4 regions of the Aliiglaciecola sp. genome follow, and region 1 is predicted to be linked to each of the others. Evidence: predicted binding sites of a transcription regulator. Region 1 holds the regulator's gene; each other region holds the start of a gene.

Region 1 (8,067 bases):
CGGCAGATTTTCAGGTGGTACTTCTGGTCTGTCTATTGGTCACTGTGCGCCAGAAGCGGCGAGCGGCGGCGGTATTGGTTTAGTGGAAGAAGGTGACACTATCTTGATCGACATTCCGGGTCGTAAGATTGGTATTGATATCAGTGACGCTGACTTACAAGCTCGTCGTGACAATATGAATAATAGTGCTAGACCTTGGAAACCTGCTACCCGTCAACGTAAAGTTTCTTTAGCCTTAAAAGCCTACGCATTATTAGCCACAAGTGCTGATAAAGGCGGAGTACGTGATGCTTCGAAATTGGAAGATTAAATGAGTTTATCTGCTAATGAGTATTTAAAACGTATTCTACTGTCACCGGTTTATGATGTGGCAGTAAATAGCGAGCTCAATCGGTTAACCAGTTTATCTAACGCTTTAGGTAATGAGATTTATTTGAAGCGTGAAGATCAACAACCGGTGAAGTCGTTTAAGCTGCGCGGTGCTTACAATAAGTTGGCCTGTTTAACTGAACAACAATTGCAGGCCGGTGTGGTAGCTGCATCAGCAGGAAACCATGCTCAAGGTGTGGCGTATTCGGCTAAGATTAAAAAAATACAAGCTACCATCGTCATGCCAGAAACCACCCCTGATATTAAAGTGGATGCGGTGCGACGCTTTGGCGGTGAGTATGCCCACGTAGTGTTGCATGGCACCAGCTTCGACGAAGCAAAAGCGGAAGCTTTACGTTTGTCTGAAGTTAACGGCTACACAATGGTTGCGCCGTTTGATGATGAAGATGTCATTGTCGGGCAAGGCACCATTGGCCGTGAATTACTTGAGCAACTGCCGGATTTAGACATCCTGTTTATCGCGGTCGGCGGTGGCGGATTGGCTGCGGGTATTAGTGTTTACCTTAAGCAATTACGTCCTGATTTGAAAATCATTGCCGTTGAATCCGATGAATCTGCATGTTTACAGGCAGCATTACAAGCCGGTGAACCCGTGCCCCTTTCGTCGGTGGGAATATTTGCTGACGGCGTGGCGGTTAAGACCATTGGTACTGAGCCATTCCGCTTATGTCAGCAATACGTAGATGATGTCATCACCGTTAACACAGATGAAATTTGTGCGGCAATCAAAGATATTTTTGATGATACTCGAGTCATAGCTGAACCTGCTGGTGCATTGTCGGTGGCGGGTATTCGAAAGTATCTTTCAGAACATAATGTGTCCGGTAAAAAAATTGGTGGCATCTTATGTGGTGCAAATATCAATTTTCATACTTTGCGCTATGTGTCTGAGCGATGTGAACTGGGTGAGCAAAAAGAAGCGGTTTTTGCGGTTAAAATTCCTGAACAAAAAGGTGAATTTAAACGCTTCTGTGAATTGTTAGGTGGCAGAACTATAACCGAGTTTAACTACCGTTATTCTAGTGATGGTGAGGCCCATATCTTTGTTGGTATTAAATTACGTTTTGGACGTGAAGAGTATCATCAATTGGAAAAGTTGCTCACCGATAGCGGTTATCAGTGTTTTGATTTGTCTGAAAATGAAATGGCTAAGCTGCACGTACGATACATGGTTGGTGGTCGTCCGCCGACGTTACTCAATGAACAGATTTTTTCGTTCGAGTTCCCTGAGTATCCAGGCGCTTTGATGAAGTTCTTGAATACCCTTGGAGAGTCTTGGAATATTACCTTATTCCATTATCGTAATCATGGTGCCGCTGAAGGTTTAGTGCTTGCGGGATTTGATTTACCGGACCAAGCTAGAGTCGATTTTGATCAGCATTTGGATAAGCTTGGCTACCAATATGATGAACAAACAACGAACCCTGCTTATCAGTTCTTTTTATCTGATTTAGCAAAGTAATTGTCAAAAAATGCAAAAGGCTCCGATTAAGGAGCCTTTTTTATGTCTGAAAGTTAGCTTTGCAGTGCGTAAAGCTTTTCTAAACGCTGGGCTATTTCAGGTGCTATTAATGCGATGATATCTTGGCGCAAAGTTTCACTGGTTTCAGAATGTTGTAATTGGCCATCTTCACTATCTGCTAGAAGCTGATTTTCCCTTAGGGCATTCACAAAAGTTGCCAATACATTTTTATCGAAAAATTCTGGTGAACTAATGCCGTGCAATGCAGACAATCGTTCAGCAAATTTTGCACTTGTTCGCTCTAATGCTGAGCGAGTCATTTTCTTTTCTTTTGCTAACAAAGATAACACTAATGCATAACGTTGTAGTGTTTCCTGAACACAGCGGTTTAATAACCACAATGAATAGAATGATTCTGCTGTGGAGTGAGCAGGGGCTAGTTTATCTTCTGCGGTCACTATCATGCCCATCTCTAACATGCTTTCAATTAAGCCTTCCACATATTCTTTTGCTTGTTCGCTAGACATGTAAAGGAACCACTCTCGCTGCAACATCGGGTAGAGGCGCATAATAAGATCAAGTAATTTAGATTTCTCCAACCCATTGTGAGCAAACACGATGGCGGCGATTAATCCCGGAATGGCGAACAAGTGCAAAATATTATTGCGATAGTAAGTTAATGTGACAGCGTTACGTTGCTCTAACGAGATAATCTTGCCGAAGCTATCTTCAGAGACGTTCATTTTCCCCAGTTTCAGGGTTTGTTCTACAATTTCATGCCCGCTTTTGTCAGGCAAGCTCACCAACTCACTGTAAGGTGATAATTTTAGCAAGTGAATATAGTCATCCACTGCCTGCTCTAGTTCCAATTGGCCCATTGCGTTTTTCTTAGCTGAAAGTAAACACAATGCACAAAGTGACATACCGCTTATGGCCGCTGTCTGATTAATTCGCACCATAACCTGATTAGCAAGGATATTTACGGTTGGGGTTAGCCAGCTTGGTTTTTTATCAACCTCACTGTTTTGTGCCTCGCGCCAACTCGGTACCTGCTCATCAAGGAAATTATTAAGCTGAATAGGTTCACCAAAATTGAGAAAGCCGTGGCCGTAGTTTTTCAACTTTCTAACCACAGAAAATAACCCGAATACGGATTCTTTTTTCTTAGTATTGCCTTTTAATTCGCTAAGGTAGCTACCCACTTCCATCACATGCTCATAACCAATGTAAACCGGTACTATGCTGACTGGACGATTAACTCCTTTGATCATCGCCTGTAAGGTCATTGCTAGCATCCCGGTTTTTGGTGGTAACAGTCTTCCGGTTCGGCTACGTCCGCCCTCAGCATAATATTTAACCGAATAGCCTTTGTTAAACAATAATTCTAAATATTCGCGGAACACACTTGTGTAGAGTTTATTACCGGCAAAACTACGACGTAGGAAAAATGCACCGCCGCGTCGAAAAATACCGCCAACGGGCCAAAAGTTTAAATTGATCCCCGCCGCAATGTGAGGGGTAACTAGACCTTGATGGTAAATGGCGTAAGTTAATAGCAGGTAGTCCATATGGCTGCGATGACAAGGAACATAGATGATCTCATGACCATTTTGGGCTAGTTTCCTGACTTTATCGGCATGACCAACTTCGATTCCATCATAGATTTTATTCCAGATCCGAGTTAAAACACGGTCGCCGAATCGAATTAAACCCTCACGATAATCCGCTGCAATTTCATTTATATAAGATTTAGCATTTGCCTTAGCTTTAGATAGAGGGATTTTCTTTTGTCTAGATTCTTCGTTAATGGCATTAATAACCGTCACAGAACCCAAAATTGAATTATACAACTCTTGCTTTTCTAACAGCATAGGGCCGTTAAAAGCTTGTCTTTTTCGATGGAAATGGGTGCCGGCTAAACGAATCAATTTGTGCGCGATTTCGGCTTCGGTACCAGGCAACTTAGTCATATCTCGAGACGATACAGCTTTACTATAAGAGACAAAATTATCTCGGCCTAAAAACAATACGATAAAGAACTTTCGTAACCAACTGGGCGAGGCTTTATCTGCTAATAGATCAGCTAATCCATTGGATTTTCGGCCAGGTGCACGCCCCCAAAAAACCGTCACCGGAACAATTTGCAAATCAAGATCGGCGTTATCTTTGTGAAGCTGAAATAAATGGGTTAAGTCAGCGGCAATTTTAGTGCCTTTAATGGTTCTGCCAATGACAGATTGTGGCTGCTCTATAAAGACACTGGCGCTGTGCTCCTCACCACCGATGATAATTTTTTTAGTCGGATTGGGTAAGTCGACTTTTTTAGTCGACATTTTAAGGGCGAGTTGATCAGTAATCGAGTGAGTTCTAAGCAAATATACAATGGGTTTGCTTTTATCTATTCCTAACTCAGTTTCAATGTCAGTGGGAATACTATTGACTTTGACTAGCCATTTTACGGGAAAAGCAAAAATCGAAAGCAGCAAATTATGCAGCCAATCCATATATAACACCTTGAGGTTTCGAGTTCGTTAAAAGCATAGCATGAAGAGTCGAACTCTATTCATGTTTGCATATTAAAATGCGCAGACCAACGTCTATTAGGTTGTACTAGTATTTTATATTGTTAGCGCATGTAAAGTCACCCTAATTAAATCAATAGGCTTTTGATAATTCATGAGAAAATATAAAACAACCTTTGTTTTCTCTGGGTAACTGTATATACTAACAGTTAAACTGTATAGAAAAACAGGCTGTTTATGCGTCCACTAACACCACGACAAAGCGAAATTCTTGAATTAATAAAAGCCACCATGCTAGCCACGGGTATGCCGCCCACGCGTGCTGAAATTGCACGTCAATTGGGGTTTAAATCGGCTAATGCGGCAGAAGAGCATCTTAAAGCACTGGCACGCAAAGGTGTCATCGAAATTCTCCCTGGTACTTCTAGGGGAATCAAATTGAATGTACCCCTTGAAGATGAATTGGAAGAGGCGGGATTACCTTTAGTTGGGCGAGTGGCTGCTGGCGAGCCAATATTGGCCGAAGAGCATGTTGAGTGTCACTACAAAGTCGATCCTGATTTATTTAAACCCAGTGCTGACTTTTTGCTAAGAGTTAGTGGCATGAGTATGAAAGACATTGGTATCTTAGATGGTGATTTGCTCGCAGTTCATCGCACAACTGATGTTCACAATGGTCAGGTTGTGGTAGCAAGAGTTGACGAAGATGTGACGGTAAAACGTCTAGAAAAGCGTGGTAGAGAAGTGATCCTACATGCTGAAAACGACGAGTTTAATCCTATTAAAGTGGATTTGGCTTCGCAGCCTTTTAATATTGAAGGTATCGCAGTCGGTGTTATTCGTAACGCTGATTGGATGTAAACTTCAGTTTCTGTGACAAAGTTACACTGAAAAGTGACCTACGGGTCACTTTTTTATTATTTTGCATTCAGGATTTTAAAAACCTAAGTTCAAGCTAAGTTTTTGTTAATCCGTTTTATTTGAAAATATTGTTATCCAATCCCTCTTTTTTATCTAGATATAAAATGCTCACCCTTCCTTGCTAGCCCTCACTCTTGGAGGTCATTGTTAAGCATTATCAACTTTAGTTGGTTGCAAAATTCAAGTTATTTCCATTCGTTATAAATCATAACTTTTTCCTCTATTTTGATTGAAAATCAAGCGGTTGTTTAAATTTTTAACAAAAAACACTAGACGTTAGACTTTAGTTGAGTAATTCTTATACTAGTTTTTACAGTTATGTAACATTAAGATCCAAAGTTGTTTACCAGAACTGAGCCATTTGCGGTTATTAACTCTGCTTTGCTCCTTTGGAAAAGGCTTACATCATCAGGAGGTGTTGAGTGAAAAAGATATGGTCCGGCGTATTGGTAATACTGACCAGTCTAATTGCATTTACAGTGTCTGCAGAATCGACTTCGACTGCTGATCAGTATCAATTGAATTTGCGCAAAGGTGCGACTGAAATTAGTGGCCAAGTTTATGATCTGCATATGCTTATGTTTTTCATATGCGTGGTTATTGCAGTTCTAGTATTTGGTGTGATGTTTTGGAGTATGATTTTCCATCGTAAATCTAGAGGCGCACAGCCTGCTAATTTCCATGAAAGTGTGAAAGTAGAAATTGCTTGGACAATCATTCCCTTCATTATTTTAGTTGTGATGGCATTCCCTGCCGCTAAAACACTAATCGCCATGGAAGATCCTGAAAACTCAGAGGTCACTGTGCTGGTTACCGGTTCTCAATGGAAGTGGCATTACAAATACATGGAAAATGATGTTGAATATTATTCTGTGATGGCCACCCAGCAAGAACAAATCAACAACAAATTCGAAAAAGGACATAACTACCTACTGGAAGTTGATCGTCCTCTTGTCATCCCGACTGGCAAAAAAGTGCGATTTTTAGTTACCTCTGATGATGTTATCCACTCTTGGTGGGTGCCTGATTTTGCTGTTAAAAAAGATGCTAACCCAGGGTTTATTAACGAGGCTTGGGCAAACGTCATTGAGCCCGGTGTATATCGTGGTCAATGTGCAGAACTTTGCGGCAAGGATCACGGCTTTATGCCTATCGTTGTGGTTGCCAAGGAACCTGCTGAATACGAAGCTTGGATAAACGCCCAAGAAGAAGTACAGCGTAAAGCCAAGGAAGAAGAACAGAGATTGTTGGCTATGAATATGAGCATGGAAGAGTTGATGAGCAATGGTGAGCAGGTTTATATGCGTGCTTGTGCAGCTTGTCACCAACCAAATGGTCAAGGGTTACCAGGCGTATTTCCAGCTTTAGTGGATAGTGAAATGGTGCTTAATGACATGGCTGCACACATAGATATCGTATTAAACGGAAAAACCGGCACAGCCATGCAAGCTTTTGCAAAACAATTAACCATGAGAGAGCTGGCAGCAGTTATTACTTACGAACGAAATGCTTGGGGTAACGATACCGGCGACATGGTCCAAGCTAAAGATGTTAACGCCGTAATGACAGGTCAATAAGGGGAGCAGTTATGAGCACAGCGACAACCGAACTCGATCATGACGACCACCATCATCATGCTCCTAGTGGCATAAAACGTTGGTTATTTACTACAAATCATAAAGATATAGGTACCCTCTATCTGTGGTTCGCGTTCATCATGTTTTTAACTGGCGGCGCTATGGCCATGGTAATTCGTGCTGAATTATTTCAACCAGGATTGCAAATTGTAGAACCAAATTTCTTTAACCAGATGACCACTGTGCACGGGCTGATCATGGTGTTCGGTGCAGTTATGCCGGCATTTACTGGCTTAGCTAACTGGTTGGTGCCGATGATGATTGGTGCGCCTGATATGGCTTTACCGAGAATGAATAACTGGAGCTTCTGGATACTGCCAATGGCATTTACCATTTTGCTTGCTTCGTTGTTCATGGAAGGTGGTGGTCCCGCATTTGGTTGGACGTTCTACGCACCTCTTTCTACAACTTATAGTAATGACACCACAGCATTGTTTGTTTTTTCTGTGCATATTATGGGGATCTCTTCCATTATGGGAGCGATTAACGTGATTGTGACTATCTTCAATATGCGTGCCCCTGGCATGACTTGGATGAAGATGCCGTTGTTCGTGTGGACTTGGCTAATCACGGCATTCTTGTTAATCGCGGTTATGCCGGTGCTTGCCGGTGCAGTGACCATGGTATTAACTGATAAGTTTTTCGGGACTAGTTTCTTTAATGCCGCAGGTGGCGGTGATCCGGTTATGTTCCAACATATATTTTGGTTCTTCGGGCACCCTGAAGTGTATATTATGATTCTTCCTGCATTTGGTATTATTTCTGCGATCGTGCCGACATTCTCACGGAAAAAACTGTTTGGTTACGCCTCTATGGTTTATGCCACGACGTCTATTGCGTTGTTGTCATTCATTGTTTGGGCACACCACATGTTCACTACTGGGATGCCGGTGGGGGCCGAGCTATTCTTTATGTTTGCCACTATGCTGATATCGGTGCCCACAGGGGTAAAAGTATTTAACTGGGTAGCAACTATGTGGCGGGGTTCTTTATCCTTTGAAGTGCCTATGCTATTCGCTTTGGCGTTTATTGTACTGTTTACCATAGGTGGACTTTCTGGCTTGATGCTGGCGATTACACCAGTGGACTTCCAATATCACGATACTTATTTTGTGGTTGCTCACTTCCACTATGT
Region 2 (8,067 bases), on a different contig from region 1:
GTGGGCGTTTCAGAGGCTGCTTTATACCGTCACTTTCCCAGTAAAGCACGCATGTTTGAAGGTTTAATTGAATTTATCGAAGAAACCCTTTTTTCACGCATCAATAAAATTATTAATGAAGAAAAAGATAGCGCGGTGCGTATCCAACTTATTATTCATTTGATTTTAGGTTTCTCCGAAAAAAATCCCGGTATTACCCGAATTTTGAACGGCGATGCATTGATGGGTGAACAGGATCGGTTACGGGGTAGAATTGCCCAAATTTTTGAGCGCCTCGAAACACAAATTAAGCAGGTTTTGCGAGAGCGTAAGCTCCGTGAAGGTAAATCTTTACCTGCGGATGAAGGTGTAATTGCAAATATGCTGATCTGTTATACCGACGGCCGCATTAATTTATTTATTCGTAGCGATTTCAAACGTCGTCCCACGGAAGATTTTAAAGAGACCTGGCAGTTCATCAACAAGCAGTTTTTCTCTTAAGTTCGATTCTATAATTTAGTTTGCTTGGCAGGCGGTTTTGCCTGCTAAATACCTCACACCTTTCACGGGCTAAAGCCCGTGCTACGGGTGCGTGAACCTTTTAAATCCATAAAATAAACCAACCTGTAGGCGGGTGCTTTAACCCCGCGAGAGATTGTGTTTGCTGATTTGTCACGGGCTAAAGCCCGTGCTACGGATTCCTGAACCTTTTAAATCCATAAAATAAACCCATCTGTAGGCGGGTGCTTTAGCCCCGCGAGAGATTATTTTTGCTGATTTGTCACGGGCTAAAGCCCGTGCTACGGGTTCCTGAACCTTTTAAATTCATGGAATAAGTCTACCTATAGGCGGGTGCTTTAGCCCCGCGAGAGATTGTGTTTACTGATTTGTCACGGGCTAAAGCCCGTGCTACGGGTGCGTGCACCTTTTAAATTTATGGAATAAATCTACCTGTAGGCGGGTGCTTTAGCCCCGCGAGAGGTTGTGTTTACTGATTTGTCACGGGCTGAAGCCCGTGCTACAACATCGGTTATTGCTGCCCGTGGGAAGATACCTTGACAGCGACAAATTCTCCGCTACTCTATGAAGAACACATGTTCTTTATTATTTGAGCAAATTAATATGCCTCGCAAGGCCTTATACAATGTAGAAGAAGTGCTTGAACAAGCAATTTCTGTGTTCTTGGAGCACGGTTATCATGGTGCAGCAATGGATGAAATTATTGCCAGAACCGATTTCAACCGTCGTGGATTTTATATTGAATTTGGCTCTAAACAGCAGTTTTTATACATTGTGCTTGCCCATTATCAAGAACAACATTTATCTAAAGCCTTTTCACACTTAGAACACAATCAAGGCATGCTCTCTATTCAAGGTTTTTTCACAGAATACATAGACTTGGTTAAAGGTCGAGGTTGCTTGCTGATTAACATTATTACTGAATTAGGCTTTGATGATCTTAAAATTCGAGATATTGGTAGGCATTATCTTGATCGTCTACAGATTGATTTTATCGGTTGCTTAGAAAAAGCCCAAAAACTTGGCGAGATTAGACAAGACATCAACATTGAATCTACCGGTTTGCAGTTATGTAGTTATGTGCAAGGCTTTGCAGTTAATGGAATCCTAGCCGGTGATACAGATGAGCTTATGTTGGCAACTCAAGCCATTTTAGGTCCTCTGAAACCTGAATAATGGAGCTGACTCACTAGACTTGTCGATTTGTTCTTAAGGACCTCAATGCTTTTGTGTATAGGGGGTGAATTTCACTTGGCGATTGCCTCAGTTGTGGTTAGAATTCAGGCCCGTTTTAATAGCTAAAAGTGAGTAACATGACAACCAAAAATCCTTTATTTCGGGTACAGTTTGTGAGTAATGGCGAGCGTTATGAAGTTTATGTACGAGAAGTCAGTCAGGGCAGTATGTTTGGTTTTGTGGAGATTGGTGATTTTGTCTGGGATACTCACACAACACTGGTATTAGACCCAAGTCACGAAAAATTAAAAACTGAATTTGCAGATGTAAAACACACCTATATTCCAATGCACAGTGTGTTGAGAATTGACGAAGTGAAGAAACAAGGTACGGCAAAAATTACGGAATTATCAGATAAAGTCACGGCATTCCCTAGTCCGATTTATACTCCCAAAAATTAGTACTTTTCCGTACTGCTCTTAGCCAGCAGCGCAATTGCCACTTACTACATTTTGTATTCTAGGCGTTTTGTCTGAAGCTGCAGTCCAAATAAAGAGGAAAGAACCCAATATGCATAGCCCTTTGAACAGAGTAACGATATTTTTCTTGCTGTTTTTGAGCCTTCCAACAACGGCATCTGAACAACAAAAGTTAACTCAATTAATGGATGATATTTGGCAATACGAACTCTCCATATCCCCTGTTTATGCTAGCTCTCATGGGGTCCATGAGTTCGATGACAAGCTTGCCGATATTTCCCCTGAAGGGCTAGCCAAGCAAAACACTCAGTTCAAAAGCTTCTTGCAAAAATTAGATAAAATCGACAAACAACAGTTACCCCGAACAGATCAAATTAATCTGCTGATGCAACGTTATCGCATCCAAAATTACGTGGATGAATATCGCTTCAACGCTCATTATGTGCCACTAACCTCTGAGTATGGTTTCCATAATGGAATGGCTGGCCTCCCCCGTTCGAGTCGCTTCAACAGTTTAAAAGACTACCAAAATTATTTAACTCGACTTCGCCAAATTCCTGCTTATTTTACCCAGCAAATTGCATGGATGAAAAAAGGTATGGTAGTGGGAATGGTGCAACCTAAAGCAGTCATGCTAGGTTTTGAAAAGTCTGTTGAAAGCTTTTTCAGTGGGCAAGTTGAAAGCAATACATTTTATGGCCCATTTTTAAAACTCGATGATATCGATGTCACTGAAGCTCAGAAGCGTGCATTAATCATAGAAGCGAAGGAAGTAATCAAACAGGATGTTATGGGCGCATATCAAAACTTTTACGAGTTTTTGGTCAACGATTATATTCCTAATGCGAAGTCAGATGTGGCGTCTAAGTCTTGGCCTAACGGTGAGCAGATGTACCAAAATCGCGCCCAATACTACACTACGACAGATCTTTCAGTGGACGAAATCCACCAGCTGGGACTCACAGAAGTAGCCCGTATACGTGCTGAAATGCAGAACATTGTCGATGAGTTAGGTTTTCAAGGAAGTATCAGTGATTTTATCCAATTCCTACGTACAGACCCGCAATTTTACGCTAAAACATCTGTGGAATTATTAAAACACGCCTCTTACGTTGCCAAACGTATGGATGCAAAGTTACCCAAACTATTCTACAAACTCCCTCGTACTCCCTACGGTGTTGCTCCCGTTCCCGATGCCATAGCACCGAAATACACCACGGGTAGATATGTTTCACCAAGACGTGACGATGAACCTGGTTACTATTGGGTAAACACCTATGCGTTGGATAAGCGACCTTTGTATGCTATCCCAGCGCTGACGATGCATGAAGCAGTGCCGGGCCACCATTTACAAATCTCACTTGCATCAGAGATGGACAACCTACCCAATGTACGCCGTTACACTTACATTTCAGCATTTGGTGAAGGTTGGGGTTTGTACTCTGAATTTCTGGGAAAAGAAGTTGGTATTTATCAAACACCCTATGAAGAATTTGGGCGTTTGAGTTATGAAATGTGGCGAGCATGCCGTTTAGTGGTTGATACTGGGATGCACATAAAAGGCTGGTCACGACAGCGCGCTTTGGACTATATGCTGGAAAACACCGCACTGTCAGAACACAATGTGACCACTGAGATAGACCGTTACATCTCTTGGCCGGCGCAAGCCCTAGCCTATAAAATTGGCGAATTAGAGATTAAAAAATTGCGAACAGAAGCAGAACTCGCTCTTGGTGATAAGTTTGACTTACGGGCTTTCCACGATGCGGTGTTAGAGTACGGCTCTATTCCACTGTCGGTACTGCGGGAAAATATTAACTTGTTTATCGAACAACAAAAGCAAACAAAATTGCAAAATAGGCAGAGCTAAATGCTCTGCAACTGATAATGCATTAAAGCTGGTTGCACTCTTTAAGCAAATAAGTAAATTCTTCTACATTAACTGGCATGATAGACAAACGATGGCCTTTTTGAACTAGGCCAATTTGCTGTATCTGCGGCATCGCTTTTATGCTTTTCAAGCTCAGTACTTGATTGAATTTTTTGATAAATTTAACATCCACCATATACCATCTAGGGTTCTCAGGATCGGATTTTGGATCATAATATTTTGACTCGGGGTCAAACTGAGTATGATCTGGATAAGCGCCTTTGACCACTTCAGCTAAACCTGCAATTCCTACGTTTTTGCAGCTAGAGTGATATATAAATACCTGATCACCAAGTTGCACTTTATCGCGCAAAAAATTACGTGCCTGATAATTACGGATACCGTCCCAATGCTCTGTTTGATTAGGTTTATTCGCTAAATCATCGATGCTAAATGCATCCGGTTCGCTCTTAAATAACCAGTAATTCATAACCTGCCTTTTATACTCTTAGGTATTACAGTGATTCATCATAATAACTATTCATTCAACTTACCGCAAAACTTGCATCTATGAAATTGATCAATATACTGTACATAAATACAGTATATTTTATGCGGATTTGTTCACTGCGATTTATCCGGAGTTTAGGTTATTTATGAATACACTATTGGAACAATTAAAAAATAAGCGCTTAGTCTGGCAAGGTAATCAGCAAGAACACTGCTTAACCTCTGATAGCACCGGTTATGTTGAACTTGATGAAGCACTTCAAGGCGGCTTTCCGCAATCGGGCATGATTGATATCCATACCCCCATAGGCATTGGTGAGTTGCGTTTATTATTACCGGCTTTAAGATTTCGCCAACAACACAAACGCCTGTTGGTGTTTATTGCTGCTCCAATGCAAATTAATGGCGAAATGTTAGCGGAATTTGGCATCAGCCTCGAACAAGTGTTAATTGTACAGCCAAATAGTGCTGAGCACGCCCTTTGGAGTGCTGAACAGTGCCTTAAAAGCGGCTGCTGTCATAGTGTACTTATGTGGCATCAACAACTTGAAATAGCCCAAACCAAACGCTTACAACTAGCAGCAGAGCAAGGTGATGCTTTGCATTTTGTGCTGCGCCAAAGTCGACAATTAAGTGTGTCTTTACCTGTCAGCCTAGCAATGAAACTCAGTGCCCATGAACAAGGAGTAGCAGTACAGATAACCAAACGTAAAGGTGGCTGGCCGGCCCAGCCATTTAATATCAATATGGCCAACACTTGGCCAGAATTGGCGCTTAGTCAGCGCACCTGTAATGTGGTCTCATTTCCACAGGCGAAAGTCAGCTAATATGCAGCCTCTTTGGTTATACTTACATTTTCCACATTTACAATTAGACAGTTTGTGTCATGGAGTTCCTTCATCTCAAAAGCAGTCACCTGCAGACCCTAACGAGCAAGTTAATAGTCAGCACTCATTAGTCATATTGCACCATCAGTCAAATTGCGTATTGCAGTTAAATCAAGCTGCTATTGATGCCGGAATCCGCACTGGAATGGGCTTAGGAACCGCCGCCGCACTAGATCAACATCTACAGGTGCTCCCCTATAAAAGTGATGTCGAGCAAAAAAAGTTAGTTGAGATAGCTGAACACTTGTACTTAGTTACCTCAGATATCAGCCTTTTCCCGCCAAATGGTTTGTTATTGCGGATCCACAACATGCTGATGTTATACAACGGACTAACGGGCTATTGGCGGGTGCTTAAAAACCAGTTAAAAGACTTTCAGGTAACCTATTATTATGCCAGCGGACAATCTCCTTATGCCGCTCGCATCCTAGCCCGTACCGCATGGAATCAGATCAGTGACCATCTTCCTATGCTGCAACATCAAATTGGCATACGCCAACTGACTGACTCTGAACTGGATAAAAAAACCGTGAATAAGTTAGCCCGAGTTGGTATCCACAGTCTTGCAGATTTGATGGCATTACCATTAAAAGATGTTGCCAAACGTTTTGATATCGATTTGGTGACTTACCTGGGTAGGCTAAGCGGTGAATTTCATCATCCAATGGATTTTTATCACCCCCAATCTAAATTTCAACGTTACCTAGAACTACTTTACGAGATAAGCCATACCGACACGCTCTTATCTCCAATGAAACAGTTATTAGCGGCATTAGAACAGTTTTTAAAAATACGGGATTTGCTAACTCAAAAAATCATTTTCACCTTATATCAACGGGATAATAAAGCACTTACCCTAGAGGTAGGCTCTGCTCAAGGTGAGTATCAAGCCGCTAAATGGGCAAGTCTCAGCACCTTAAAATTAGATCACTTAACCTTACAGGCCCCCATATTTGCACTGGAGTTAAGTGCTCCTGAAAGCCAATTACGTAGTCCCGATAAAGCCGATTTATTTAGTGCCAGTAAAGGCACTCTCAGCTATTTACAGTTAATTTCATTACTCCAAGCCAAACTTGGAGAAGAAGCCATTTCGCAAGTGATATTAGATGATGACTTTCGCCCCGAGAAAGTGAATAAATATGTCCCCCCTCAACTGGAGGTCCCCCAAAAACAGATATCAACTAACCCTTTACGACCTAGCTTTATACTCCAAACCCCACAGCCATTGGCGGAGAAAGTATCCATCATACATGGGCCAGAACGTATCAGTACCGGATGGTGGGACAACCAACAAATCACCCGCGACTATTTCATCGCCCGTAATCAACATGGTCAGTGGCTATGGATATACCGTACGAGTAACAGTCTGTGGTTCGCCCATGGTTTTTTTAGCTAGCCCCTTAGTGCAAAACCGTCACTCGAGAACAACCTATGGCCTATGCTGAATTATTTTGCCAATCAAACTTTAGCTTTTTACATGGTGCATCCCACCCACAGGAGTTGGTTCAACAAGCGCATTTTTTAGGCTATGAAGCAATAGCCATTACAGATGAATGTTCTGTTGCAGGGGTAGTAAGGGCTTACACCGAAATAAAAGATCAGCAACTCAAAATTAATCTTATCGTGGGTAGTTATTTTAGACTCGATAACAGTTTAGAGTGCGTTTTATTGTGCCCTAACCGAGAAGCTTATGCAGAGCTATGTCGGATAATTACAAACGCTCGACGGCGCTCACCGAAAGGTGAATACAGCTTGGCTAAATGGGATCTGAAAACCATTAAACACTGCTTACTATTATGGTTGCCCAATGGAAAATTAAATATCGATGAACCTTGGGCAAACTGGTTAAAAAAGCACTATAAAAATCGTTTGTGGATCGCAGCACAGCGGCACCTTACTGCCAACGAACATTCGATGCTCGCGCATTATGAAAAGCTTAGTCAGTTATTTGATCTGCCCATCTGTGCTTGCGGTGGGGTGTTGATGCACAATCCAAGTCGCCTTCCCTTGCAGCATTTACTCAATGCGATTCAACACCGCAGTACAGTTGCAGAACTGGGTCGTGAGCTAGCCTCCAATAGTGAGCGTTGTTTACGGAGTCAGGACAAGCTCAACAAGCTATTCAAACGGACTTGGTTGGATAACTCCGTAGAAATTGCTCGTACCTGCCGTTTCAATCTACGAGAGCTACGCTATGAATACCCTGCAGAACTTATCCCCGAAGGAAAAACGCCAAAACAGCACCTCCGAGATCTAGTTGAAATAGGTATTCAAAAACGTTTCCCAGAAGGTATTAAACCTGAGATCCGCAAGATTATTGAAAAAGAATTAGTGCTCATCGAGGAACAAGAATATGAATTCTTCTTTCTCACTATTTACGATGTTGTGCAATTTGCCCAATCTCAACAAATTTTATATCAAGGTCGCGGCTCAGCGGCCAACTCGGTAGTTTGTTACTGTTTAGAGATCACTTCTGTCGATCCCCGTCAAATTAATGTGTTATTTGAACGTTTCATTTCTAAGGAACGGGATGAACCACCAGATATTGATGTGGACTTCGAGCATCAACGGCGAGAAGAGGTCATTCAATATATTTATTCTAAATACGGGCGAGAGCGCACAGCCATAGCGGCAACGGTATCCTGCT
Region 3 (8,067 bases), on a different contig from region 1:
ATATAATAAGCATAAGAGAATCTGAAATAGGAAACAACTTGAATGGCTGGAACAATTCGCTCTGTTTTGTTTGTATGTTTGGGAAATATTTGTCGTTCACCAAGTGCAGAGGCTGTGTTTAGAAAAAAGGCCAAGGAAAAAGGTTTGTTGTTGAACATCGATTCAGCAGGAACCCAGGGCTATCATGTTGGCGCGCCGCCAGATGAGCGGTCTGTAAGCGTTGGTGAAGCTCGCGGTTATGATTTTGACGGAATTTCTTGTCGCAAAATTAGCAAGCAAGATTTTCATGATTTCGATATTCTGATTGCCATGGATGAAATGAACCTGCGCGGTCTGCAAAGTGAATGCCCAGAAGAGTATCAGGATAAAATAAAGCTATTTATGTCTTTTTCTGGTTTAGAAGAAGAGATTATCCCAGACCCGTATTATGGTGGTAAAAAAGGCTTTGAGTACGTTCTGGATTTAATCGAGTCTTCAGCAGATGGTCTTATTGAACATATTTCTGCTTTAATTGTGCTTGAAGATTAATTATCTCGATTAGTTTGCTACAAATAATCCTAAGACAAGATGCAAACATTCTATTTCGAAACTATAGTCAATAGTCGAATAGATTAGTGCATATAGACATTGTACTATGACGGCATATTAGGGTAATTTCCCCCCATAAATTTTATTTAGCAGGTTTGACCTGCTTTTTTTGACTTCATTAAAGGAAAGCGTGTGAGCCAATGGCAACCTGACAGCTGGAGGTCTAAACCTATCCAGCAACAACCTACTTATCAAGATCAAGCGTTATTAAAGCAAGTAGAAAGCAAACTTCATAGTTATCCACCACTGGTTTTTGCAGAAGAAACCCGCCAGCTATATAAACAGTTAGGTGATGTTGCCGAAGGCAAAGGTTTCTTACTTCAAGGTGGTGATTGTGCTGAATCATTTGATGAATTCAACGCCCCTAAAATTCGTGATACTTTTAAAGTTATCTTACAGATGGCAATTGTTTTAACTTTCGCTGGAAAGTGCCCAGTAACGAAAGTGGCCAGAATGGCAGGACAATATGCAAAGCCGCGTTCGTCAGATTTAGAAACCATTAATGGTGTGTCTTTGCCAAGCTACCGCGGTGATATTATTAATAGCTTTGAGTTTACTGAACAATCCAGAATGCCTGATCCAAATCGGATGTTAGAGGCATACCATAGAGGCGCTTCTACCCTAAATTTATTGCGTGCCTTTGCTCAAGGTGGTCTAGCTGATTTGCATCAAGTCAATCGTTGGAATATGACCTTTCTTGAGAACAACCCGTTGCGTGATCGCTACCAAGACGTGACCAATCGTTTACAAGATGCATTAGAGTTTATGGATGTGATTGGCATTAATCATGTAAATAACGCGACACTCCATGAAACCAATTTATTTACTTCTCATGAAGCCTTGTTGTTGAACTATGAGCAAGCTTTAACTCGTATCGATACTTTAACTGGCAAGCCCTACAACTGTTCTGCGCACATGGTGTGGATTGGAGAGCGGACTCGTCAATTGGATCATGCACACATTGAGTTTTTCCGTGGCATACATAACCCTATTGGTGTCAAAATCGGGCCAACAATTCAAGAAGATGAATTGATGAGATTGATTGATACTTTGAATCCAGATAATAGTGCTGGGCGCCTAACATTCATTACGCGTATGGGTGCTGATAAACTTGAGCAGAATTTGCCAAAATTACTTCGTCGTGTAAAAGCGGAAGGAAGAAAAGTGGTGTGGAGTTCTGATCCTATGCATGGCAATACCAAAAAAGCTTCCAGTGGATACAAAACTAGAAACTTTGACGATATTTTAAGTGAAATTCAGCAGTTCTTCTCAGCTCACCGTGCTGAAGGAACACATCCAGGTGGTATCCATTTAGAGATGACTGGACAACACGTTACTGAATGTACTGGGGGCGCGTATCAAATTAGTGATGATGATCTTGCGCAAGCATACAAAACACAATGTGACCCTCGTTTGAATGCCGATCAAGTACTAGAAATGGCATTTTTAGTAGCAGATCATTTGAAAAGCGGTAAATAACGCTATAGCTTGATCTCACTCTTGTTTCACATTTAAAGCCAGTTGCTAATCCAACTGGCTTTTTTATACCTGATGGCTTCTAATTTAGTTCCAAAAAGTGCATATTATTTAAAAGTTTACAGGTTTTAATCACGTAACAGTGTAATAAAGGGAATTGACGATAAATGAGTAAATTAATCGATCTTAGTCATACAGTGGAAGATGGCTTAGTGACCTACAAAGGCTTACCAGCTCCAATCATTTGCGACTACTTGAGCCGAGAAGCGTCAAAATCGCACTATGAAGAAGGCACGTCATTTCAAATCGGTAAAATTGAAATGTGCTCTAATACTGGCACATATATCGATTCCCCATTTCATCGTTATGCTGATGGCGATGATCTTTCTGAACTTTCACTTGAATCAGTTGCTCATCTAGATGGGGTTAAAATTACCATCCCTGAAAATATTTTAGCAATTGATGAAAGCTACTTTGCACAATTAGATTTAACCAATAAAGCCGTGCTCATAGAAACCAACTGGTCTCGTCATTGGAATACGGATCTATATTATGAAAATCATCCATATCTAACGGAAGGCGCAGCTATTTTCTTGAAGAAAAGTGGCGTGTCATTGGTGGGTATTGATAGCCATAATATAGATGATACTCGCGGCGGTGCAAGGCCAGTTCATAGTACTTTATTGGGGGCGGATATTTTAATTGTTGAACACATGTGCAATTTACAATCGCTACCAGATAAAGGGTTTTATTTTTATGCGGTGCCGGTAAAAATCAAAGGTTTTGGTACCTTTCCGGTGCGCGCATTTGCGCAATTAACAGAACAAAAAACCTAAACCGAAAGATCTCACTATAAGCAATGTCTTGTAAGGCAAATAGGGACGAGTATGAAAACTGCAATAAAATGGATATTTAGTACATTCTTAGTAATTTTAATCATTGCTGTCATCGGCGGCTGGTGGATTGGACCGACTTGGCGTTCCTTGCTCTTAGATCCACCTAAAGATACTGATGTCCTGTTCTGGAGTCAAAGCCAGCGAGATGCAGGTTTTCTAGTGGTAGATCAACTGTCATTTCTGGTGAAATCCCGGGAAATTACACCAGCAGATAATATTAGGGTGTTGCCTAAAGGCGAGGCACTCGTTGTTAATGAAGATATTGATAGGTTTTTTGACGAGCAGCGTTTGGCTGGTGGCTTAATCCTGCATAAAGGCAAAATTAGGTTTGAAAAATACGCGCTTGGACATTCACAACAAGGACGTTGGACGAGCTTTTCAGTGGCGAAATCATTTACCTCAAGCTTAGTGGGGATTGCGCTAAAGGATGGTCATATTCGTAGTCTCAAGGATCCTGTGTCTGATTATATTGCGGGCCTAAAAGGTTCTGTCTATGACGATGTGAACATTGAGCAATTGCTAACCATGACATCAGGTGTGGCGTGGAATGAAGATTATTCTGATGCAAACTCTGATGTGGCCTTATTTAATAATCACCAAGCAGAAGATGGTTTACCCACCATAGTGAGTTATATGCGCGGTTTATCTAGGGCTCATCCACCGGGTGAAAAATGGCATTATTCCACTGGCGAAACCAACCTAATTGGTATTTTAGTCGAACGGGCAACTGGGCGCACTATTACCGATTATTTGACTAAAAAAATATGGCAACCCTTTGGTATGGCGAACAAAGCAACTTGGTTATTAGGTGCCGACGGTAATGAAATATCAGGTTGTTGTATACAAGCAAGCTTACAAGACTTTGCTCGCTATGGTTTGTTTATGTTGGAAGAGGGCAGAATAAACGGCGAGTCAGTATTTCCACAAGATTGGGTTAACAAGGCAACCAGCAAACAAGTAGAGACATTTTCATCTAGAAGATACTATGGTTACCAATGGTGGATATTCGATGACGGTAGTTATACAGCGCGTGGGATTTTTGGGCAAACAATATTTATTGATCCCAGTCGAGAACTTGTCGTCGCTTTTAATGGTAATTGGCCCACGGCTACCGATTCGAATTTAGATAGTAAACGTTTAGAGTTTATCGATAAGATAAGAGAAGCAATAGATTCGGAATAACACTATTGTTAAAAGGCTCGCTTTTCCATGTTTGTGGTAACTGGAGTATCACTTTCTTGATTGATATATAGAATCGAGAAAGTGAACCAGCGCTTACACAAACGCGTAAGCGTGTTTTTAAACTAGGATAAAGTATCTTACTAATTAAGCTTTCTTTTTATCCATCTTAACCACTTCCGCTTTTTCTTGTTCTAATATGGAATCCGCATCTGTGCCTTTAAATAATTTGGCAATGACGTCTTTATTTTTAGACAATAAAATAGTGAGGTCTTCGGCAACATCATTTGGCAATTTGATGCCTTTTGCTTGGATATAAGTGCCTAGATTATCCGCAACATCAAGCATTTTGTCATATTGATCAGCCGCCTTTTTGTCAGAAGTCACAAGTTTTTCTTCTCCATTTCGCTCAACAACATATCTCACAATAATAGCCATTATGTTTCCTCATATTTCTGTTGGTTTTGTGCCATCAAGGATAAATATAGCTCAATACTGTTTGTATGTACAGTATTTTGCTGAAGCACTAAACAAATGGTAGCGAAGTGCGTTGACGATTATTTTAGGAATGCTGAATTGGCTTCAATAGGATGATATATATCCACGCAATCGCTTAAGGTTTTGGCGGTGAGTTGAGGAACGCTATAGACCTGTGTTGAAACTTGATACTTGCTTTTGATATAACCCATTAATACCGCAAAGTCGCCATCTCCACTGAGTAAAATTACCTCGTCTAGAAGCGGTGATTGATCGATCATATCAACGGTAATACCAACATCCCAGTCACCTTTAGCTGTGCCATCGCTGCGTTGAATAAAGGGTTTTAGTTTAACTTCAAAACCAATATGCCTAAGGGCATCTTGAAATTTAATTTGTTGGTCATGTTGACGGGCAATGGCATAGGCATTGGCAACCACTATGTTGCCGCGAGTTGAGAGGTGCTGCCAAAACTGTCGATAATTAAACTGTTTTTGATAAGCCTGTCGGCAGGTGTAGTACACATTTTGCACATCCACAAAAACGCCGATGTTTTTGGTTTTATTTTGCATACTCTTACCGCCTACAGGTTAGTTAAGTTAGCTTATTTAAACGAGTTTTTTACTGCTTAAGTAATCTTCGTAGTTACCTCTAAAGTCGACAATGCCGTCTTCTGTAATTTCCAGAATGCGAGTTGCCAATGAAGACACAAATTCGCGGTCGTGGCTGACAAATAATAAGGTGCCAGGGTAGTTTTCAAGAGCTAGGTTTAATGACTCAATAGACTCCATATCCAAGTGATTGGTGGGTTCATCCATTAACAATACATTGTTTTTCTGAAGAATGAGTTTGCCGAAGATCATGCGGCCTTGTTCACCACCAGATATCACCTTGACGGACTTATCAATTTCTTTTTGGGAAAATAACAATCTGCCCAGTGTACCTCTAATAACCTGTTCGTCATCACCTTCTTTACCCCACTGATACATCCAGTCTAGTAAAGTTTTGTCTTCTTCAAAGTCGTGTGCATGGTCTTGAGCGTAATAACCGATAGATGCGTTCTCAGACCATTTTACATTACCACTGTCAGCAGCAATATCTCCATACAAGCAGCGCATCAGCGTTGTTTTACCCGCACCATTAGGACCAATGATGGCAACTCTTTCGCCGACCTCGATCATTAAATCCAGGTTTGAGAATAGGGGAGTGTCAAAGGATTTACTGAGTCCTTCCACTTCAAGGGCTAATCGATGCAGTTTTTTGTCCTGATCAAAACGAATAAATGGGTTTTGACGACTAGAGGGTTTAACTTCATCTAGTTGGATTTTATCTATTTGTTTCGCTCTGGATGTGGCTTGTTTAGATTTTGATGCATTTGCAGAGAAACGGCTGACAAAAGATTTTAGTTCTGCAATTTGCGCTTTTTTCTTAGCGTTGTCAGACAATAAACGTTCTCTGGATTGGGTCGCTGCGGTCATATACTCATCGTAGTTGCCAGGGAAAAGTCTTAATTCACCGTAATCTAAATCCGCCATATGAGTACAAACACTGTTTAGGAAGTGACGATCGTGGGAAATAATGATCATGGTACAGTTACGTGAGTTTAGCGTATCTTCCAACCAGCGAATGGTATCAATATCCAAGTTGTTGGTCGGTTCGTCAAGCAACATGATATCTGGGTCGGAAAACAGAACTTGGGTTAATAATACCCGTAATTTCCAACCTGGAGCCACTTCACTCATAGGGCCATAATGCAGGGCCTCTTCAATGCCCACACCAGTTAGCAGTTCTGCTGCCCGAGATTCTGCGGTGTAGCCATCCATTTCGGCAAACTCAGACTCTAACTCTGCTGCTCTTATGCCATCCTCTTCGGTCATTTCAGGGTTGGCATAAATCGCATCACGCTCTTCTTTTACTTTCCATAACTCTTCATGACCCATGATCACGGTATCAATTACAGAGTAATGTTCAAAGGCGAATTGGTCTTGTTTTAGTTTACCAATTCGTTCATTAGGATCTTTGGTGACGTTACCTGATGATGGTTCTAAATCATTACCCAGAATTTTCATAAACGTGGATTTACCGCAACCGTTAGCCCCGATAAGACCGTAACGATTTCCCTCTCCAAATTTAACGGAAACATTTTCAAAAAGAGGCTTGGCACCAAATTGGATGGTGATATTGGCAGTAGCTAACACGTTGGCAATTCCTATTGATAAAAGACATATAAATTTTGCGCGGGATTATGCCATAAATAACTAAGTTTTGATGGGGTTTGTTGATATTAATCGTGGACTGGGTGTAAAGAGTAGAATAAAAGCTAAGCAGGAGGGTAACCAGTAAGATTAAAGTGAGAAGAAGAAATTAACGTCTGGTGAGGGAGTTGTTTAGCAGACACAGTGGAAAACAGTCGAGCGAATACCAAGTCCCAGCGCAGAAACACGGATTAACCAGAAAACAACCGGAATGAAGAGGGGGGAAGCTTAGTAGGACTAAAACAGGGGTGATAAAAAATAGTTGTCAGCTCAGAATTAAGCTAATGTAACGACTAATACTAAGGTGACTACTAACGTAACTACAATCGTAACGAGTAAGGTAAATACAAGCGCAACGAGCTTGATGGTACTTAAGATTAATATATTAAAACTTACTCACTTAGTAATTCACTAACAAGCCTATATGCCCCTACTATGAAGATTTATGGTGGCATATAGGTGGTAATTTAGCAGTTAGTTACTGATCTAATGGCGTATTAAAATCTTCGGAAAGCTCAAAGTCACCAGTTACGCTAGCCACTTTTTCGTCTTCAAAATGAATGATTAATTCTTTACGAAAGTCTTCCCCACGTTTACTCATACCCCGTTTCATTTCGTAGACGTAATACCAAGTATCATGGTCAAAAGAATCTTGAACAACAGGTCTGCCAAGAACATATATGACTTGTTCCTTGGTCATTTTAATTCGTAGTTGCTTAACGCTTTTTTCCTGAAGGAAATTGCCTTGGGGAACATCAATACGGTATATCCAATCTGTGCAACCAGACAAAAACAATGTTGTTACTACAGCAACTATTATACTTTTATACTTCATTCATTCTTTCATTTAAGTTAAATAATTAATTTAGCTAAGCCGTTAAGGCTGCCTATTTCTGGACACGCATGCTAACTCACCATGAGGCCTGCAATCAATATTTAATCGAGACTAATGATAACTGCTCAGCAATTCTTTGGCATTTTCGATAGCTGAATTAGTCAAAGTATCGCCAGCTAATAATCGAGCTAACTCCTCAATTCTCTCACTTTCTTGCAAACAAAGCATATGTGTTTCAGTGGTCTTTTTATCTGAAAACTTAGTCACAAACATTTGTTGATGACCACTAGCAGCTACCTGAGGTAAGTGAGTGACACATATAACTTGGCTCGTTTGCCCTAATTTCCGTAACAATTTTCCA
Region 4 (8,067 bases), on a different contig from region 1:
AAATTGATGGAAGACTACAAAATTGATGCAGTAGTCATTCGCGAGCGCCCCACTAAAGGCAAGTTCGCTGGCAGCGCTACGGGCTTTAAAATGGAAGCGGCAATTCAATTAATTGAAGAATTAAAGGTTGAGGTTTTAACGCCAACATTTATTAAAGAAATTATAAAGCGCAATCCTATTCCGGTGCTTTTTTCAGAAACTGGCTTGAAAATGTTTCAAGAAGTGGCATTTACCACTGCTTTTGCCTACTTAATGAAAGAAAAATACGGAATGGAGCAGCAACCACCGGCTTAGTGCCTTTGGATACTTGCACTCATCATTGCGTTTAAGCATACCACAAAAGTTAATATGCAATAGGTATAGAGAGGATTACAAAATTCTCTCTTAGCTAGACAATATTAAATAATCTTTCTCTAGTTCATTTTTCTGGTTGTTGTCATTTCATGTCTGATAAATCTTTAAAAGTTGGCGTCGTTCTGGCCGTTGCCGCTTATGCGATGTGGGGTTTTGCTCCGTTATATTTCAAACTGCTAATGATCATGCCTGCCCCGGAAATACTGGTGCACAGAGTAATATGGTCAGCCTTACTTTTAATGATTTTGGTCTTGGGCTTTAAACAATTAGGCAAGGTGCAATCTGCGTTAAAGAACCCAAGAGTCATCAAAATTTTACTAATATCCGGATTATTGTTGGCAGGTAATTGGTTGTTATTTATTTGGGCCGTTAACAATGACCACTTACTGGATGCGAGTTTAGGCTACTATATCAATCCTTTGCTCAATGTTTTCCTAGGCCGTATATTTCTTGGTGAGCGACTACGACGAATGCAAAAAGTTGCTGTGGCCATTGCACTCATTGGAGTGTTAATTCTGCTGTTTTCCTATGGCGAGTTGCCTTGGATTGCCTTACTTTTGGCATCCAGCTTCGGTGTTTATGGGCTTTTGCGTAAACAAGTTGCTGTGGATTCTCTGCCCGGCTTATTAATTGAAACCATGATGATGCTGCCATTTGCCATTGTCTACTGGGTATTCTTTGCGTCACAAATGAGCAATATGTTCAGCAATGAAATGGATTTAAATGTCTTGTTAATTGGTGCAGGAATTATTACCACAGCCCCATTGTTATGTTTTACAGGTGCCGCTCGCCGGATACGTTATTCAACGTTAGGCTTTTTCCAGTATATCGGACCAAGTATTATGTTCATCTTGGCTGTCTATTTATTCGGCGAGCCATTACATGAAGCTCGTTTAGTGACGTTTGGCTTTGTGTGGTTAGCGTTGATGATTTTTAGCTTTGATTCTTATCGTGCATATCGAAAGTCGTTGAAGTCATTGGGAGTTTAACTGCTACAGTATTTTTTACGCAGGGTCGCCAATCACTCTATTGCGTCCCTGTGCTTTAGCATTATAAAGATGTTCATCTGCAATGCTTAACATCGATTCGATCTTTTTACTGGCACGGCTTGTGACGCCAATACTCAACGTGCACGAATGACTTATCCCTTTGCTTTTTATGACTTTTTGACTTATCTCATGGCGGAACGAATTGAGCAGTTCTATTGCTTCAGATTGTCCAGTTTGGGCCATAAAAATACAAAACTCTTCTCCCCCGAAGCGCGAATAATGGAAAGACGAAAAATGCCGAATAATCATTTTCGACACCTCTTTTAACACCACATCTCCATAGTCATGACCAAACGAATCATTAATTAACTTAAAGTTGTCTAAGTCGATCAACGCCAGTGACATAGGTGCCTGTCCACGATGGATGGTATGGTTAACCTTATTGAAGAAATGCCGTCGATTGGGCAGTCCTGTCAAATAATCAGAGTTGGCAGCGCGTCGAATGGCTTCGATTTGCTCTATGTGCTCAACGTTTTGCACTATTCTGCAAAAGAACTCCTCGTGGCAATAGGGTTTGCGTAGAAAATCGTTAGCACCACTTTTGATGAATTGGGCTAATAGTGAGGAGTGAGTGTTGGTCGATAATCCAATAATGCTTAACTGGTCTTTGTCGTAGAGTTTTCTGGCTTCAGAAACTAGTTCCAGCCCTTTTGTGTCGGCTAACTCTTCTTCAACTAACATCAGTTTGATAAGTGGGTGTCTTTGTAATAAGTCGAGGGCTTGTGCTGCGCTGGAGGTATCAAAAGTGATGAAGTTATGGCGTCCTAACAAGGATGATAGTATTCCTCGGTTGTGTCTGGATTTATCCACCACTAACACGCCAATTTGTTTATTTTTTTCCAATCTGACTAGTAGTCGGTTGAGGTATTCGAACATTTGTGCGTTTTGTTTTGGAATATAATCAACAATAGACTTTGCCAAAATATTCTCACGTATGTCTTCTTCTACCTCGCTGGTGATAACGATGGTTGGAATAAACGCATTAATTGTGAAGTTAATTGCTTGCCCATGGGGAGCGTCGGGAAGTGAATATCCGACAACTGCACATAGGTACAGCTCTGGAGATGTGGTTTCAAAAATAATCTTTGCCTGAGCTAACGTGTTGGCTAACACCACATCCAAGTTGGCTTTGCCAATGACACGCTTAAGCACGCGCACACTCGACTCATCATCTTCTATTAATAGAACTTTAAATCTCATTGGCAATTCAGCTAGGTTTATATTTTTTCTAATTTAGCATACGCCAACATTAGCCACTTTGTCCCTATATTGTCAAAATTCACTTCAACTCGTGCATGTTCACCGCTTCCCTCGTAATTTAGCACTGTGCCTTCTTGAAATTTACTGTGCTTAACCCGCTGTCCCAATTGAAATCCAGTGGATTCGAACGCCATGTGGGATGTTGCCGGTTGAAAACGGTTTTGAACTGGTCGACTCACCGTGGTTCGCAGGCGCACTTCTTCAATGCATTCACTGGGAATTTCTTTGATAAAACGAGAGGGGGTATGGTATTTGTCTTGCCCATATAATCGTCGAGATTCAGCATAGGTCATGTATAACTTTTGCATTGCTCTAGTCATGCCCACGTAACAAAGTCTGCGTTCTTCTTCCAAGCGGCCAGGTTCTTCATGACTCATTTGGCTAGGGAACATGCCTTCTTCAACACCGGCTAAAAATACCAATGGGAACTCCAGGCCTTTAGCCGAATGGATGGTCATCATTTGCACTGCGTCTTGGTGAGCGTCGGCTTGAGATTCACCCGCTTCTAATGAAGCATGGGCGAGAAATGCCGATAGGGGTGTCATATTTTCCGCTTCTTCTGGAGCTTCGAATTGTTTGCAAGCGGTTACAAGTTCCTCAAGGTTTTCTATACGAGCCTGGGCCTTTTCGCCTTTTTCGGCTTGATACATGGCAAATAAACCTGAGTTTTTGATTACGTGATCAGCTTGTTGGTCTAACTCGAACTCTTGCACTTCAACTTGCAACTTCAATATTAGTTCAACGAAGCGTTGCAACGCTGTTGCCGCTCTGCCCGAAAAGCGTTTTTCACGAAGCATGTCGTTGGTTGCTTGCCACATAGACAACTCTTCGTTTCTAGCGGTTTCTCGAACTAAGCTCAGGGTTTTATCACCAATGCCGCGAGTAGGGGTGTTCACAACCCGCTCATAGGCGGCATCATCTATGGGTTGGTTGATCAACCGTAAATACGCTAATGCATCTTTGATTTCTTGTCTTTCGAAGAAGCGTAGTCCGCCGTAAATTCTATAGGCCACAGATTCTTGCAACAACGCTTCTTCCAATACCCGTGATTGCGCATTGTTGCGATACAAAATGGCACAATCCGCTAACGCATCACCTTTGTCGCTCCACTCTTTAATGCGGGCCACGATAAAGCGAGCTTCGTCTAATTCATTGAAGCCGGCATACATCGAAATTGCTTCACCTTCGGCATCTTCAGTCCACAGATCTTTACCAAGACGCCCTTGGTTGTTGTCGATAACGGCATTGGCGGCTTTAAGAATATTGCCTGTTGAACGGTAGTTTTGCTCCAGTCTGATAGTTTTCGCTGAGGGGAAATCACGTAAAAAGTGCTGAATATTTTCCACATTCGCGCCACGCCAACCGTATATGGATTGATCATCATCGCCTACAATCATCATGTTGTTATCTGCACAACTTAAGATCCGCAACCACGCGTACTGAATGTTGTTGGTATCTTGAAATTCGTCCACCAAAATCGTGCGGAAACGTTTTTGATAGTGTCTCAACACATCGGGGTTATTTAGCCACAATTCGTGGGCACGTAATAACAGTTCGGCAAAATCCACCAAGCCTGAGCGATCACAGGTTTGTTGATAAGCTTGGTAAATATCTTTCATGGTTTGTTTGGTGGGATCACCTTGAGTGTCGATATGCTCTGGTCGTAATCCTTCGTCTTTATTGCCGTTGATGTACCATTGAATCGATTTAGGTTGCCAATTCTTTTCATCTAAATTCAGAGACTTAATCACTCGACGAACCAAGCGATATTGATCATCCGAGTCCAATATTTGAAAGTTTTCAGGTAAACGAGCTTCTTTGAAATGAGTTCGGAGTAAACGATGGGCGAGGCCGTGGAATGTTCCAATCCACATGGTGTGCAATCCAGACCCCATTAGCCGTTCTACCCGACCACGCATTTCTCTGGCGGCTTTATTAGTAAAGGTCACAGCCAGAATGCTAAAAGGCGCGAGTTGTTCAACTTCCATTAGCCATGCGATACGATGCACTAGTACTCGAGTTTTGCCACTTCCGGCACCAGCAAGGACCAACATGTCAGAAGGAGGGGCAGCTACTACTTCCCGTTGTTTGTCATTAAGTTGGTCTAACAGTCGAGATACATCCATAACAAGCTTATTTTTGATTTATTGATTAATAATCGAAGTATATCAGCTATACTGTGTTTTTATACATCCAAAGGGCTGGTTTTGTTATTTTTAACCCGCTTTATGGAAACTGATCTTGTAAATGAACGTTTTTGCCCGCACATCCGTTCTTAATATTTATTCAAGAGTAAAGTGACTTGCCTATCGCTATGGGGCAAAGCAATTGAGGAGAACGAGATGCCAATCGACAATTTCTGGAAGAGGTTGAAATCTGAAGCTGAAGAGTTAGTGGAAAGCGAACCGCTGTTAGCCAGTTATGTGCATGCTTGTATTCTTGCTCATCACAACTTCGAGACCTCTTTGAGTTTTATTCTGTCCAACAAAATTCAAGATGAAGTGATGCCGGCCTTAGCCATTCGCGAAGTACTTGATCAAGCTTATTTGTTAAAACCTGAGATCGTCGAGTCAGCCATCGAAGATATTGAAGCTGTGTTAACTCGTGACCCTGCCGTAGATAAAATTCTGACAGTCTTATTGTATTTCAAAGGCTTCCAAGCAATTCAGGGCTATCGTCTGTCCCATTATTTATGGGCTCAAAACCGCAAGCAACTTGCACTGTTTGTGCAAAGTCGAAACTCCGAAGTATTTGGAGTGGATATTCACCCTGCAGCGGTGATTGGTAAGGGCGTGATGTTTGACCATGCAACCGGAATCGTCATCGGTGAAACCGCGGTAGTGGAAGATCATGTTTCAATCTTGCAATCTGTGACCTTAGGGGGAACAGGAAACGAGTCAGGGGATCGTCACCCAAAAGTCCGTCAAGGGGTTATGGTGGGAGCTGGGGCTAAAATCTTAGGCAATATTGAGATTGGTGCTGGCGCTAAAGTGGGAGCTGGTAGTGTGGTTCTTAAAAACGTACCTGAGCATGTAACTGTGGCTGGTGTACCAGCGAAAATTGTTGGCGTGCCTTGTTGTCCTAACCCTTGTGAAACTATGAATCAAAATATCTACGAAGATTAACTGTCTATTAGGTTAATCTTCGATCAGTAAATTTAGCTCCGCTAAATCATCTAATTGCACGTGGGGAAGCACTGTGGTTTTTTCTTGGGGAAGGTGCATTTTCCGATCGTAGGCATACCAAGCGCTTTGCATACCCGCGTTAATAGCCCCCATTACATCTTTTTCTAAATTATCACCCACGTGTAACACTTCTTTAGGGGCCACATTTAAAGTGCTGCTAGCCAGCGTAAACATAGCATCATGGGGTTTCATTGGACGTTCTAAATTGGCTTTAAAACAATGGCTGAAATATTCGCCAATTCCGATTTGTTGTAAATTGACATTGCCGTTGGTGATAGCAACTAATGGCAGTTTGTTGGCTAATTGGGCCAACAAAGTACGTATTTCTTGGTGTACTTCAAAGTTACTACGATGATGATAAAAAAACTCAAAACAGTCATCCACCGCTGAGCTAAGGTGTTGCTCTTGGTAACCGGCTTTTTGTAAACCAGTTTGTAACGTATGTTTACGTAGCGCTCCCATATCTGAAGCCAGTTGAGGCTGATTTTGCAAATGTTGTTGTTTGAATTGCTGCCAATCTTGATAGGAAAATTCTGATGTTTTTGGATAGCTTGAAGACAAATAATTAAGCAGTTGTTTTTCCGCTTCCATAATAAAAGGATAGTTGTCGTACAACGTATCATCTAAGTCGAAACTAATGGCTTTTATTGGGGAAAAATTCCGATAAAATTTCATTCAGTAATACCTATTATTCAACCTTTTTGTAGTTTTGATTGGTTAATATTTAACATATGGTGATTATTTGTTTTTGCGAGACCTAGGATGCGTATTGTCGTAAACCTTAGCTAAGTGCTGGAAATCCAAATGTGTATACACTTGTGTGGTCGACAAATTCGCATGCCCTAGAAGTTCTTGTACGGCGCGCAAATCACCACTGGATTCTAGCATATGGGTGGCGTAAGAGTGGCGCAATTTATGCGGATTTACTTTTTGGTCGACATGTTGTTTGTGGGCCCATAAGTCCATTCGCTTGGCGATTTGGCGATGACTTATACGGCGTTTATGCATACTTACAAACAGAGCTTGTTCTTCTGCTGGTGGGGTCATTTGACTACGAACCTTCAACCATTTATTCAACCAAGTGGTGGCTGTCTTACCAACTGGAATGACGCGTTCTTTGCGGCCTTTACCGAGCACTCTAATTTGTCCTTTAGTGACTATATCTTGCATGTTTAAGCCAGATAACTCAGCCAAACGTAGACCACAGCCATAGGTCAACTCCATCATAGTGCGGTCGCGTATCGCCAGCACAGATTCGGGGTCTATTTCCAGTAACTGACCTACCTGATCAACATTTAGATGTTTAGGTAGCGGCCGACCCAGTTTAGGAGTTTGCACGGCTTTAGCTGGGTTAGTTTTGAGTACGTCTTCGGCTACCAGAAACTGACAAAAAGTACGCATAGCCGATAACCGCAATGCGATAGAGCGGGGGGCTAGGTTTTTGCGTCTAGCTTGGCTCAAAATCGACTTAATATGATGGGTTGTTAATTCAGACCAGTTTGCAACATCTAACTGCTCAGTAATCACGCGGAGTTGGCGTTGGTAGTTATCTAGGGTTTTTGCAGAAAGGTTTCTTTCGTATTTTAAAAACGAAAAAAATTTTTCCAGCCAGTGGTCTAAGGCTGGATTATCCATGGTTAATATCCAGCCAGATTTGGCAAGAGTACATTTAAGAACTGTTGCAACTGGGTTATGAGCAGGGTGTCCATCTCTGGATTGAAATGACTGGCATCTTTGCTTCCAATAGCCAATATTCCTAATTCACCTTTTTCTCCTAATAACATTAGGGCGACAGATTCAACATTGCCTTCTTTAAATAGAAGTTGTTTTTCATGTTGACTTAGACGTCCAAAGAAAAAGCAATCTTGTTTAAAGCGTTTTTCAATAAACAATTTACGTTGAATTTCGGGCAGCGCATGGGCACCACTAAAAGACTTTAAGGTTACTGCAGATAAACGCAGTTTTTGACACATCACATCTTCAAGTACATCTTGCACTTCGCTGAAAAAGCGACAACTTAACAACTGGAGATTTAGATCTGCGTAAATTCGGTAAATTTCTTCGTTTTGTTTTGCTATCGAAATGAGTTGATTGAGCTTGTGTGATAACTCTCTGTTTTTCTTACGTAATTGCTCTGATTGCAGCTCAACTAGAGAAATACTGCCTTTTTGTTGATGAGAAATAACCAGTTTTTCAGCCAGTTGCGGATTCTCTACAAA

What was found. Region 1 encodes LexA, which represses DNA repair genes until DNA is damaged. Its sites were predicted from a motif close to TACTGTATNNNNATACAGTA; they were not measured.
Region 2: imuA (translesion DNA synthesis-associated protein ImuA) is a predicted target of LexA. The motif match lies at 4,610-4,629, and genes of this name have one in related genera.
Region 3: ABJV04_RS19575 (YebG family protein) is a predicted target of LexA. The motif match lies at 4,633-4,652, and genes of this name have one in related genera.
Region 4: uvrD (DNA helicase II) is a predicted target of LexA. The motif match lies at 4,839-4,858, and genes of this name have one in related genera.

What each region holds. Positions count from the first base shown of each region.
Region 1 covers NZ_JBDWYG010000039.1:141,455-149,521, forward strand. The annotation lists gene ilvD (dihydroxy-acid dehydratase) at 1-310, shown strand, start outside; gene ilvA (threonine ammonia-lyase, biosynthetic) at 311-1,852, shown strand; gene plsB (glycerol-3-phosphate 1-O-acyltransferase PlsB) at 1,906-4,356, opposite strand; gene lexA (transcriptional repressor LexA) at 4,612-5,235, shown strand; gene coxB (cytochrome c oxidase subunit II) at 5,727-6,872, shown strand; gene ctaD (cytochrome c oxidase subunit I) at 6,884-8,067, shown strand, end outside.
Region 2 covers NZ_JBDWYG010000075.1:200,473-208,539, forward strand. The annotation lists gene slmA (nucleoid occlusion factor SlmA) at 1-480, shown strand, start outside; gene ABJV04_RS20600 (TetR/AcrR family transcriptional regulator) at 1,102-1,674, shown strand; gene ABJV04_RS20605 (DUF1820 family protein) at 1,812-2,135, shown strand; gene ABJV04_RS20610 (DUF885 domain-containing protein) at 2,245-4,023, shown strand; gene ABJV04_RS20615 (EVE domain-containing protein) at 4,046-4,513, opposite strand; gene imuA (translesion DNA synthesis-associated protein ImuA) at 4,680-5,360, shown strand; gene ABJV04_RS20625 (DNA polymerase Y family protein) at 5,362-6,816, shown strand; gene ABJV04_RS20630 (error-prone DNA polymerase) at 6,852-8,067, shown strand, end outside.
Region 3 covers NZ_JBDWYG010000071.1:52,388-60,454, reverse strand. The annotation lists gene ABJV04_RS19595 (low molecular weight protein-tyrosine-phosphatase) at 43-528, shown strand; gene ABJV04_RS19590 (3-deoxy-7-phosphoheptulonate synthase class II) at 721-2,067, shown strand; gene ABJV04_RS19585 (cyclase family protein) at 2,232-2,900, shown strand; gene ABJV04_RS19580 (serine hydrolase) at 2,952-4,142, shown strand; gene ABJV04_RS19575 (YebG family protein) at 4,287-4,577, opposite strand; gene ABJV04_RS19570 (NYN domain-containing protein) at 4,697-5,188, opposite strand; gene ABJV04_RS19565 (ABC-F family ATPase) at 5,225-6,814, opposite strand; gene bamE (outer membrane protein assembly factor BamE) at 7,350-7,706, opposite strand; gene recN (DNA repair protein RecN) at 7,818-8,067, opposite strand, start outside.
Region 4 covers NZ_JBDWYG010000045.1:64,160-72,226, forward strand. The annotation lists gene ABJV04_RS14310 (DUF3010 family protein) at 1-294, shown strand, start outside; gene rarD (EamA family transporter RarD) at 444-1,343, shown strand; gene ABJV04_RS14320 (diguanylate cyclase) at 1,359-2,603, opposite strand; gene uvrD (DNA helicase II) at 2,621-4,789, opposite strand; gene cysE (serine O-acetyltransferase) at 5,006-5,788, shown strand; gene ABJV04_RS14335 (HAD-IA family hydrolase) at 5,801-6,523, opposite strand; gene xerC (tyrosine recombinase XerC) at 6,587-7,483, opposite strand; gene ABJV04_RS14345 (DUF484 family protein) at 7,486-8,067, opposite strand, start outside.